DNA from 2 places in the Cellvibrio chitinivorans genome. Region 1 is predicted to be linked to the other one. Evidence: predicted binding sites of a transcription regulator. Region 1 holds the regulator's gene; the other holds the start of a gene.
The links. Region 1 encodes PhoB, which activates phosphate uptake and scavenging genes when phosphate is short. Its sites were predicted from a motif close to TGTCATAAANNTGTAACA; they were not measured.

Region 1 (6,274 bases):
GACACCAGACCGCGGGTATCACCGTAGGCATTGAAGAAGGTAGAGATTGAGCGGCCGCTCAAATTGATCACTTGCGTTGCCTTGGCGTTCACACTGTTGGTTGGTGCATCGGCAGCGCCCAAAGTGACAGAACCGTCTTCATTTAGGGCAGTGGCTTGGAAAATGTCATTAGAGATAACCCAGCCTGACTCAGTTAATACCACCTGACCATCCAGCTCGTACTCGGGCAGTAGCTGGAATGTTTCGCCATCGTAATACTGCTCTTGCTCTGGGGTATTCAGCGCAGGAAAACCGCCGTAATAAATTTCACTTGGCTCATAGCCCTCAATCCAGTAGATGCCGCCGCCAGCACTCAGGCCGGTAGCCAGAGTGTTGGTTGCTAGAGGTAGTGAATTGGTGACGTTGGTCGCTTCAACCTGAACGATTCCGGCAACTTGTTGCTGCACTTGCGCCAATGCCTGAGTGATGCTGGTTGCGCCTACAAAAACTTGATCTTCCAATACATCGGCAACGGTTTCGATCAGGTTTTGCAATACGGTGAGCTGGGTAGGATCATTCACATCCAGTCCGAGATCGTCAAAGGTGCCTTCACCGCCGAGACTATCCAAAAAGTTTTGATATGCCGCAGTTGAAGCAAGGCTAACTTCCAAGTCTTCGCTGGTGGTAGGGGTTAACAGTAGATCGCTGCTTTCAAACACATTCTCGCCTGGTTGGAAGACCGTGATAGGACCGTTCAGGTCGGCAACTACGATACAGTCAAGCTGTGGGTAGCCGGGTACGTTGATAGACCAGGAACCGTCTGCGTTTTGGGAGGAGTTATTTTCATCCAGTGGGATGGTTTCAAGCACATTGCCCGCAAGATCAACAACGACTACAGCCAGTTGATTGAGCGGCAGAATCTCTTCAGTTTTATGTGCTTTGGCACTGCGGCCGGTTTTAGCGAGTGCTGCAACATCATCCAGCTCGGGTGAGCTGATTGTTACCGTGAAGGTGGTAGTCCCTGCAGCGGCAGAGCTGCTGGAATTGGAACTGCTGTTGTTCAGGCTGGAGCTGCTGTCCATGCTTGAACTGCTGCTATTGATCGAGCTGCTGGACACAACAGAACTGCTTGCGACTGAGCTGGAGCTGGTGGCTACCGGGCTGGAAGATGAAGACGTCGTCGGGGTAGAGCTGATAGTGCCACCGGTCTGGCTGGAGCTGCTCTCCATGCTGGAACTGTTAGCATCGCTTGAACTGGAACTGCTGGCCTCAACAGAGCTGTTCTCTACTGAGCTGGAGCTGGCTTCTACTACGCTGGAAGATGAGGAGGTAGCTGGGGCGCTGGAAGTTACTGAAGATATAGAGCTGGAACTAGAGCTGATGGGAGCCACGCTGCTGGTTGGCGCAGATGACTTATTACCACCGCCGCTACCGCCTCCACCACAGGCGACCAAGGTCATTACAGATACAGAAATTAGCCCAAATTTAAATTTATTAGTCATAAAAACTCCTGTTTTGATAGTAGGAACCGTGCATTTTACACATATTTTATGCGACACAGTTCTATAACTTAGCCCAGAAATAAGCGCTTGTTAGATCAAAAAAGGTACTTTTGGGGATATCTATAGCTAATGGTTTTAGCGCCAAACCTGAATTGGCTGTCTATTGGTTTCTATTCCTGCAGCGGAAAAACACAGATAAATACGCTGCCTTTGCCTACTTCACTGGTGATTTTCAGCTCGGCTTCGTGGCGCATCAATACGTGTTTTACAATCGCCAAGCCTAACCCCGTGCCGCCGGTGCCGCTGTTGCGGCTGGCATCAACGCGGTAGAAGCGTTCGGTCAGGCGTGGGATGTGCTGGGCTTCAATGCCCGGGCCGTTATCGCTGACGGAAATGTAAAAGTGTTTTTGATCCTGCCATAGCAGAATGCTCACCTTGCCTTCATTGGGGGTGTATTTGATGGCGTTGGTGACCAGATTGGAGAAGGCGCTGTGCAGCTCCTTTTCATTGCCCGACAGCATCAGCGGTTTAGTGGTGTTGTTGCAGATCAGCGTCAGCTGCTGGGATTTGTCTTTGCTCAGCACATCCGCCTCGCTTTTGACGATGGTGAGCAGCTGTTCAATATTGATCGGCTTGTGATTGTGCCCTGCTTCTGTCGTCTCAAGCTTGGAGAGCACCAGCAGGTCGTTGATCAGTAGCGACATGCGCTTGGCCTGCTGCATCATTTGTTGCAGGGGTTTATCCCAGCTGGGGGTGGTGTTGTTATCGGCGAGGGTTTCCACATAGCCGTTGATCACCGTCAGCGGGGTGCGCAGTTCGTGGGAGACGTTGGCGATAAAGTCCTGTCGCATCTGTTCGAGGTTATGTAGTTGCGTCACATCGCGTACCACAATCAAGCGCTCGCCTTTGCCAAATTGGGTGATCTGGAATTGCAGGTGGCGGGAGTTAAAGCGCGGCGATGGCAGCTCCAGCGGTTCGCTGAAATTGCCCTCTTCAAAATAGGCGACAAATCTGGGGTGGCGGATAAAGTTGATTACCGACTGCCCCTGATCTTTGGCGTGCAGCGCGAGCATGCGGTGCGCCGCCGGGTTCCAAAAGTCCAAATGGCCGCGCGCATCCAGAATCAGTAGACCGTCTTTGAGTGCCGAGCTGATCTCCTGAATCCGTTTGATCACCGCTTGCAGGTTTTCTTTTTCATCGCGCTGTTGTTTTTGCAGCTTGTAGATATTGTCGAAAATCTGCCCCCAAATGCCGCTGGCTTCGGGCGGGTATTCAGTCTGCTGGGACACAATCCATTGGTTGAGGCGGCGCATCTGGCGCAACATCAGCAGGATGAAAATGACGCAGCCGATCAGCAACCAAACAGCAATATTGCCGGTAACAAAGCCGATCAGGCTGCAAATGGCGAGGATAATGAGAATGCGCTGGAGTTCAGCGCTGAAACCTTTTAACAAGACCGACAACCTCGTGGCACATAGCGGTAGCAAGGTCGGGGCACCGCTGTAAGACCGTCTGAGACATGGATGTCGAAGATGAGCCTACAGGGATGTATTCACGGCGTGTCTTGCAGTGGTGTCCCGACTTTGCGACGAATTCAGTGAATCAGGCTTCGATACGGGTAGAGAAACGATAACCGGTACCGCGCACTGTCTGGATCAGGTCTTCGTGGCCATCCACAGTCAGGGCTTTGCGCAGGCGGCGGATATGCACATCAACCGTGCGCTCTTCCACATACACATTGCCGCCCCAGACGTGATCCAGTAACTGGCTGCGAGTATAGGCTCTTTCCTGATGGGTCAGGAAAAATTCCAGTAAACGATATTCGGTCGGGCCCATATCCACCGACTGGTCATTAATAGTGACGCGGTGGCTGGCGGGGTCGAGGCAGAGACCTTGCACGGTAATCGGTGCGGAGGTGATTTGTGGATCGGCGCGGCGCAATACCGCTTTCAGGCGGGCAACCAGTTCGCGCGGCGAGAAAGGCTTGGTGATGTAATCATCCGCGCCCACTTCCAGACCTTGAATCTTGTTGTCTTCCTCGCCTTTGGCGGTAAGCATGATGATCGGGATATTCACGGTCACTTCATCGCGCTTTAAGCGGCGCGCCAATTCGATCCCGCTGGTGCCGGGCATCATCCAGTCGAGCAGAATCAAATCGGGTTTTTCATCGATAATCAGGCCGTGAGCATCCTGGGCATTGCTCGCTTCCATGACATGATATTCGGCCATTTCCAAGGCCACGCGCAGCATATCGCGGATTGCAGATTCATCATCAACGATAAGGATTTTACGACCGGTCATATAAGTTCTACCTGAAATAACAGCTGAATGCCGCACAGTTTTGTGAAGCTAATGTTGCAGAGTATTAAATAATTTCAGTGTTACAAATTTATGACAGTGTAAACATTTCGCAAAAAAGTGTTATCGCGCTAGTTCTTTTAATAAAGCCTGATGAAAACGCTCTGGCGCTTGGATTTGTGGCGAGTGGCCTAAATCCGCGAAGTTAACCAGTGTCGCACGTGGAATGGCTTGCGCTGTTAAACGCCCGAGTTTTTTATAGTTGCCCAAGGTTTTTTGCAGCTCAGGGGGTGCGGCGTCTTTGCCTAAGGCGGTATTGTCTAGCTCACCAATCAAGAGCAATGTCGGCATTTTCAGTTGCGGGAATTCGTAAACCACCGGCTGGCTCATAATCATGTCGGCGGTCAGCGCCGAATTCCACGCCACCAGCTCCTTGCCTTTGCCGCGATACATGCCCGCCTGCATCTCCACCCATTGGTCAAACTCCGGGCGCCACTTGCCAGCGTAATAAGTCGATAACTGATACTTGCGGATGCCCTCGGCGCTGGTATTCAGATCGCGTTTGTACCAGTCATCCACACTGCGATAAGGCACGCCCAGTGCTTTCCAATCCTCAAGGCCGATGGGGTTTACCATCACCAGTTGTTCGGTTTGCTGCGGGTACATAAGCGCAAAGCGGGTGGCGAGCATGCCGCCCATGGAGTGCCCCATCACCGTGACTTGATTGACGCCGATAGAGTCGAGCAACGCGCGGGTATTTGCCGCTAACTGCTGGAAACTGAATTGATAATGCGCAGGTTTGCTGGATTTGCAAAAGCCGATCTGGTCGGCCGTCACTACGCGATAGCCTGCATCTACCAGCGCCTTGATCGTCCCTACCCAGGTCGCGGCGCAGAAGTTTTTGCCGTGCATCAACACCAGCGTACGGCCATTTGGCTGCGCGGGTTTGATATCCATGTACACCATTTCCAGCGCTTGCTGCTGGGATTCAAACGCGAAGGTTTTGGTGGGATAAGGGTATTCAAACCCTTCCAAGCGCGGACCATAAACGGCGGGTTCGGCAGCTTTGGCCAAGGCGGCGGTAGTGCTAGTGATCAGCAGCGAAAGACATAACCAGAACTTCATAGTTCGTCCTCTGTGGTGATGATGGGGTTGGGGTGAATTCAGGCGGCTACTCAAGCCGCCGCAGGCGTTTGACGGAGCGCGTAATCTGCGACCAGACCGACAAATACCGCTACGCCGACCCAGTTGTTATTGAGGAAGGCTTTAAAGCAGTCCTCGCGTTTGCGGAAGCGGATCAGCCATTGTTGATAGGCAAAGAGTGCGGCTGCGACTACCAATCCCAAATAATACAAGCCGCCTAATTCAAAGCGGTTGCCGACCAACACCAGCGCATAAATCGTCATTAGCTGGAGCACACCGGTCATCAGACGATCCTGCTCGCCAAACAAAATCGCGGTGGATTTGACGCCAATTTTCAGGTCGTCATCGCGGTCAACCATCGCATAAAAGGTGTCGTAGGCGACTGTCCAGAGCACTGTTGCCAAATAGATCAGCCAAATTCCCTGCTGTAATTCGCCCGCTTCGGCGGCGTAGGCCATGGGAATTCCCCAGGCGAAGGCTGCGCCTAAAAACACTTGAGGTAGATGGGTGTGGCGTTTCATAAAAGGGTAGCAGAAAGCCAGAATCAGCCCGCCGACCGAGAGTTTGATGGTGAGCGGATCGGTCATCAGTACCAGCCCGAAGGCGATCAGGCAGAGGGCGACAAACAGGCCGAGCGCCTCTTTGCTGGATACCGCGCCAGTGGCGAGCGGTCGGTTTTGAGTGCGTTTGACCTTGCCGTCGATTTTACGGTCGGCAAAGTCGTTGATCACACAGCCAGCGGCGCGCATCACGATCACGCCCAGAGTAAAAATCACCAGATTTTTGATGCTGGGCACACCTTTAGCGGCAATCCACAGGCTCCACAGGGTTGGCCAGAGCAATAGCAAGGTGCCAATCGGGCGATCCATACGCATCAGGCGCCAATAGATGGCGGCTTTTTGTTGCAGTTGGCTGGGCGATGCACTGGCTTTGGCATTTTTATCGGCTGATTTAATGATTTTCGCCACTTTTGAAGGTTTTTTTAACGCCGTTTTAACTGGGGGTTGGGTTTGGTTGTGTGGCTGATTTTGCGGCTGGCTTGTGGCTGTGCTTACTGAAGGGGGTGTAGATGGAGTTGTTGATGGATTAGCAGCGGTAGCCGCAGGCTGCGCCTTAGGCTTAGGGTTGCCCTTTTGCTTATTGGATGATTGCGGCGCTTTGGGGTTTTTGGGTTTTACATCTTTGCTCATGGCCAAAAGTCGCTTCTATTTATAGATAGTGTGTATGTGTGATTCAACCGTTCGGATTAAGTGCCTGCCGTGCAAGCCGGTCGGTGAACGCTGGTAGAAATACTTCGCTCACCAGCAGTGGTTTTTGTGGCAGCTGTTGTTCGCGCAGGCTAAATACCGAGC
Region 2 (6,274 bases), 340 kb from region 1:
TTCCGCGATACTGCTCAACATCCCGCCTTGGCACTGATGCACAACTTGGCGGCAAAATCAGCAAGGACAATGCCTAATGACTATTTTAAATATTGGAAATGAAGCGTTTAACAGTGTGGAAGTCGCCGAAAAAGTCCAAAACGACGTGGACTTTTTGCTCGCACGTATCGAGCACCTGCAACAACAACTCAATCCCAATCCTATCGTTTTACAAACTTATAAAGAGATGTTGGAAAGCCGCCAAGCAGTGTTGAACTGGCTGCTGCAAGATCACACCAGCGCCTCCGCCGAGGCACAAAAAGCGAGCTAGCTGTCACCCAAAGTTCATCAAAATGTTGCGTTTTCGTCACATGATCGCCGCAAACTTGCGCGAAACAGCCATGGAAACGCATTATGACTCCTCCAGCCAATGCCCTTGCTGCATCTTTATCTGCCACCGCTACTGCTAGCGACTTTCTCGACCCCGCAACAAACCACCCTAAACCGACCAGCCACCTGATCAATGCCCGCACTGTGTGGATTTCCGACATCCACTTGGGCTTTCGCGATAGTAAGGTCGATTACCTGCTCGACTTCCTCAATCACATCCACTGCGACACCCTGTATCTGGTGGGCGATATTGTGGATTTGTGGTCGCTTAAACGCCGCTTCTGTTGGCCGCAAAAACACTATCAAGTGATGCTCAAATTCCACGAGCTGGCCGCCAAGGGTGTACGTGTAGTCTATGTGCCGGGCAATCACGATGAACCGATCCGCCACTTCAGCGGTCAGTTATTTGGCCCGATTGAAATCGCTCAGGAGCACGAATACGTCACCGCCGACGGCAAGCATTTGCTGATCATGCACGGCGATGCGATGGATGCTTACATCAACCACAGCTGGTTGAAGCGCGTGATTGGCGACCACGGTTATGAGCTGCTGCTGTTTATCAACCGCTGGTCAAACCGCATGCGCAAGTGGATGGGCAAACCCTACTTCTCGCTCGCTGGCTTGATCAAAAGCAATATCAAAGGCGCCAAGGCGGCAATTGAAACCTACGAGCGCGAGGCGATTGGCGAGGCGAAACGCCGCGGTTACGACGGCGTAGTCTGTGGCCATATTCACTACCCGGCGCTGCGCGAAGAGGGTGGTTTACGCTACGCCAACTGCGGCGACTGGATCGAAAACTGCACCGCGCTGGTGGAAGATCATCAGGGGCGTATGCGCCTGCTGCATCACAGCGACAAAATCCACTGGCAGGAATTGCAGGTGGCAGAAGCCTAGTTATTCACGCGCGCGCCGGGGATCGCGATTAATACTCCAGCGCATCAGAGAGTTAGCCCAAGGGCTTAATGCCCTGCGCCTGATTGCGTAAATTTGCCCAAGGGCCGGTAATGGCGATGGTGAAGCCGGGCTTCTGGATGTTGACGAACAGAGTGCTACCGTCCGGTGAGAAGCAGGCGCCGCAGAATTCGCCCTGCTCCGGATGCGCGTTCATGGCGAGAGTGTAGATTTTCCCGTCTGGTGTAAGACCGCGCAGGTAGTTCACGGTATCCGGCGTTTCCGAGTAGCTGTCTTGGCAGATAATTAAATCGCCCCAAGGTGCAACGGCCACGTTATCGCAGGATTCCATAATCGCGCGGTTGTGAGTTTCATAGAGCAATTCCATCACCCCCGGCTGCTCACTTTCGCGCGCCGTGCCTTCAAATTCACTCGGTTGATAGCGCCAGATTTGGCCGATTTGCAACGGCCCTCCGCCGGTAGCGGCAAAGAGGATTTCGCGGGTTTTGTCTTCGCGCAACGCAAACGCCAGACCTTCACCACGTGCAAAAATCGCCGCCCCTTGGGCTTCGCCGCGAGTGCTTAAATCACCGTTGGGCGAGGTCACATCATCCAGATCGATCCACTCGCATTCAAAGCGCTGGCGCATGGCCACTTTGCGCGCGTTTTTGTCATTTGCATCATCTGGCCAATTACGGGTGTTTGCCTGTTCCCAGCCGCGAATAGCCAAGGCTTGCAGGCGGCCGCCATCGCGCAGTACGCCGGGGGTTTTGGGGATAAACCGATAAAACAGGCCGCGCTCGTAGTCTTCCGAGAGGTAGATGATGCCATTAGTGCTGTCCACTGCGGCTGCCTCGTGCACGAAGCGCCCCATGTCTTTGAGCGGTACAGCTTCGACCAAGCCTTTGGCCTGCGCGGGTACTTCAAAAAGATACCCGTGTTCACGCCCGTAGCCCTGATCTTTGCCCACCAGTGTTTCTTCACAGGTGAGCCAACTGCCCCAAGGGGTAGCGCCGCCCGCGCAATTGCGCACTGTACCGATAAGACTCAGGTGGCTGCGTTCGATTTGCTGGCTGCGATGGCTGTACACAAGGGTGCTGGTGCCACCATTAACAGGCAAATCGCCAAAATGATCATAGGCTTTGCTGCCGACGATTTTGCGCGCGAGGTCTTTGTCACCGCCAAAGGCATCGACTTCTTCACCCACTGAATCCAGCTCGTGGTTGCGCACCAGCAGACATTTGCTCGCATCGCCCGGCATTGGGAAGGCAGCCATGCCATCGAAGGCGCTGGGCATAAACAGGCCATCACTCATGCGGTCGCCGGTGCGCGCGATGATTTTGTAGCTGAAGTGGCGCGGCAAATTGAGAATGCCCGCTGGGTCAGCCATGAGCTGCCCCACTTTATCTATGCCGTAGATAGGGTCTTGCGCATAGACCTGCGCATTGAGTTGCAACGCGCGCAAGCCACCCAGGGCGATAGCGGCAGCGCTGGCATTTTTAAGGAAGTGACGACGGGTTAAACGCATTAGGAACACCTTGTGAAATCATCTAAAACAGGTCGAAATTGACTGCTGCTGTTTTGCTACAGAAGTGTGGCATTTATGTGACAACACGAGATATCGAACTTAATAAAGGTTGAGCTGATTCGCAGCACGGCAGAATGGCCTGCTCAGGCTTCCAGCGCCTGCATCATCACCGCCAAGATAAACCCAAGCGCGGCGATCAAGCCGGACAACTCATGGGTTTCGGCAAAGGCTTCAGGGATCATGGTCTCCACCACCATCGCAAAAATTCCACCCGCGGCGATACAGGTAATCAGCGCTTTGACATAAGCGGGCGCAGCGCCAAAAAACACTGCGCCGATAATCGCAAACACCCCCGACAACAGCGCCATGCCGCCCCACAAACGCAGAATAAACCAGCCGCTGTGACCCGCGCGGCGCATACCGGCGGTGCTTGAGAGCGCTTCGGGGATGTTAGAGATAAAAATCGCCGCCACAGTGGCGAGGCTAAGTTTGCCGCCGCTGGCGACCAATAAGCCTATCGCCATAGATTCGGGCAGGCCGTCGAGCAGAGTGCCAGCGGCTATCGCCATACCGCTATTGTTGGAGGCCGACGGCTGATGGTGGGAGCGCTTGCGATGTTTCACCGGCGCGTTCAGCCAGTGGTTGATCAGCGAAAAGGCCGCGGCGCCGGCCATAAATCCACCCGCCACCCAGCCGATTCCGGCTTCGGCCAACGCATCGCCGACCAGATCAAAACCGAGCGCGGCAAAGAGCACGCCGCTGCCAAAGGCCATCACATAGGCGACTGCCTTGGGCGGAAAGCGGACAAACCAGCCCAAGGCCGCACCGAGCAAAAGCGCGCTGGCGGCGACAAAACCCCAGAAGCCCGCCTCCAGCCAGACCGGCATTACGTGGCCTCAAACCAGCCGCGCACTACATCCGGCAGAGGTACGGATTTACCGTTAGTCGCGCTCACCCAGACCACCTTGGAGTAGCCTTCGGCGGCGGGGGTATCCGGGTCGGCTGAGGTATAGACCTTGTAGGTCACCATAAAGCTGGAACGCCCAGGTTCGCCAACAAACACATCGATGCGCAAATTGTCGGGGTGGAAAATCGGCCGCAAAAAGGTGCAGCCAATAGTCACTACTACCGGATGGGTATCGCCCAGCGTCGGCACGCCCTTGTCCAGCATCCACTGGAAGCGCGCCTCTTCAAAGTAGCGAAAATAGACGGTGTTATTCACATGGCCATAGGCATCCATATCGCCCCAGCGCACCGGCATCTCGCACGAAAAGGCAAATACAACTGGCTGTTCTGACTCGCTCATCTGCTCCCCTAGCCCGCCTGACGGGCGTTAAAACTGACCTGCATACTGCCCAGACCGGCGTAGTCGATCTGGATGTCGGTATTGACCGGCACTTCAATCACTCCCGCGTAGGAGCCGGTAATCACCGCCTGCCCGGAGACAATTCCCTGCCCTTGGCTGCGCAGGAATTCAGCCAGCCAGTAGAGCGGCGCACGCGGATGGGTATTGGGGTGCGAGCCTTGGCGCTCAATTACTTCGCCATTGGCGCAGGTCATGGTGATGGTAAAACTGCTGGCGCCGCGCGCGCTGTCGGAATCCACTTGCGGGCCGATAAATAAGCCTTGGTTGACGAGACCATCGGCGAGCATTTCGGGGAATTCACAGCTGGCAGGGTCAGCGTAGCGGCTGTTGATCAGCTCCAGCGCCATATGAGTGCGGGCGATGGCGGCATCCACATCGGCAGGCGTGTAGGGTTCGGCGCGCGGAGGTAAATCCTTGCCAAAGAAAAATGCCAGCTCCGGCTCGATGCGCGCGCGCTCACCTTCAGCCGCAACCTTAGTCCAAAGAGTCACTGGCGCAACTGAATCGATAGTACGGGTATAAATAGGGCCAACCACCAGCTTGTCTTCCGGCGGCAGCAAACACTTCCAGCCACCGATGCTATCGTCCATTTGCGCGCACCATTGCTCGGTGACTGCGGCTTGAATCTCCAGTGCCTGCTCAAGGGTTTGCGGGCGGCAGGCTTCCGGTAAACGCTCTGCCTGGGCGCCGCTGATACGACGTTGAACCAGTATTGCTGCCGCATCGGCGGCGGGGAAATCGATGGTCATAAGTTGTCTCTCTTTGTATTCAGGTTTTTATAGTTCGCTGTTGTTGGGATAGTTTGTAGCAACTGTTTGTAGCAATCGCCCGCAGCATAACGCTCAATTTTCCCCCGTGCCAGAAACAAACAGACCAGAAACAAAAAGCCCCTTGTGACAGGGGCTTCTTTCAATCGGGGCGTTTGTTAGTCACTGCACACCGCTTAGTGATGCGGCGCCAATTCGTGGGCAATATGTTTAAGGTCATCGCTCGACTCAATGATATTCGCCACAGTGGTATTGGCCTTTTCCGGGTCGAGGTGCAGGTCTTCAAACACCTGCTGGGGAATCGCCAATTTCGGGCCGCGGCCAATATTGTGCTGCTGCAACAAACGCTGGGCGACAAATATCAACTTGGCGTAAACCGCGTGTTCACCTTGATATTGCGGGTTGTTTTGATGGCGTAATCCCACCACCACTTCTTCCGGCATCGACCAGAGTGACATCAACGCTGAACCCAATTGCTCGCGCGTCACGCCCAGCAAATGGCGCTCAACTGCCTGATGGTTGACGTGTGGATTGGTATCCGCCAGTTCGCAGTAGTTATGGAAATAAGGTGGAAACACCTCGGCCATAATCAGATAGCCGAAGTTGTGCAGCAGGCCGCACAGGTAGGCCATACCAAAGCTGGGGCGATGATCGCGCGGAATCGCCGTCACCAAGCCTTCAATGGTCGCCGCCATGTAAACCGCCTGCTGCCAGTAAGGCAGAGAACCGTGCGGACCTTCTTTTGGGATAGTCATAGCCTTGCCCAGCGACAAGCCCAGAGCAAGATTGAGCACCATATCAAACCCCAGCACGCGCACTATGGCATCGTGAATGGATTTGATTTTGCCTGGAGCAGAATAGTAAGGCGATGCCGCCCAGCTCACGACTTGCGCCGCAAGACTCGGATCAGTTTCAACAATCTGCGCGAGGTCGCTGATATCGGCATTAGGGTTCACGCGCAGCTTGATAATACGCTGGGCGGTATCCGATAAGGGCGGTAATTCGAGGGTTTCTTCCAAGCGCTGTTTTACACGTAACTGGGTAAAACTGCGCACCGCACCGAGGATCTGGTCGGTATCGCTGCTGCTGGTATCGTCCGTTTCCAGCGGCTCCAGCGGTACCGCTATGTCACAGATAGTGGCGTCATCCATTATCTGCTTGAATTCATCGCGGCTGAATTTCAGCAGTTGTTGTTCATCGCCCGAGTCCGCCAGCAACTCACTGCGCTCAACCAGACTGCGGTCAATCAGAGTCAACAGGCCTGCCAGTTTGGGCAGTGCGGGAATGGAATGCAGATTATGGGACAGGCAGAACTTGTGAATATCTTCCGGCTTGGCGGCGTGAAGTTCGCGC

Region 2: the regulator PhoB is predicted to act here: its motif matches at 2,854-2,871, upstream of SPL68_RS01795 (alkaline phosphatase PhoX).

What each region holds. Positions count from the first base shown of each region.
Region 1 is NZ_JAYKKN010000001.1:762,445-768,718, forward strand. It holds gene SPL68_RS03235 (hypothetical protein) at 1-1,481, opposite strand, end outside; gene phoR (phosphate regulon sensor histidine kinase PhoR) at 1,652-2,935, opposite strand; gene phoB (phosphate regulon transcriptional regulator PhoB) at 3,084-3,782, opposite strand; gene SPL68_RS03250 (alpha/beta fold hydrolase) at 3,903-4,904, opposite strand; gene ubiA (4-hydroxybenzoate octaprenyltransferase) at 4,955-5,830, opposite strand; gene SPL68_RS03260 (chorismate--pyruvate lyase family protein) at 6,156-6,274, opposite strand, start outside.
Region 2 is NZ_JAYKKN010000001.1:426,789-433,062, forward strand. It holds gene SPL68_RS01785 (hypothetical protein) at 77-310, shown strand; gene SPL68_RS01790 (UDP-2,3-diacylglucosamine diphosphatase) at 394-1,263, shown strand; gene SPL68_RS01795 (alkaline phosphatase PhoX) at 1,316-2,788, opposite strand; gene SPL68_RS01800 (ZIP family metal transporter) at 2,932-3,675, opposite strand; gene SPL68_RS01805 (acyl-CoA thioesterase) at 3,675-4,094, opposite strand; gene SPL68_RS01810 (2-keto-4-pentenoate hydratase) at 4,103-4,903, opposite strand; gene SPL68_RS01815 (HDOD domain-containing protein) at 5,098-6,274, opposite strand, start outside.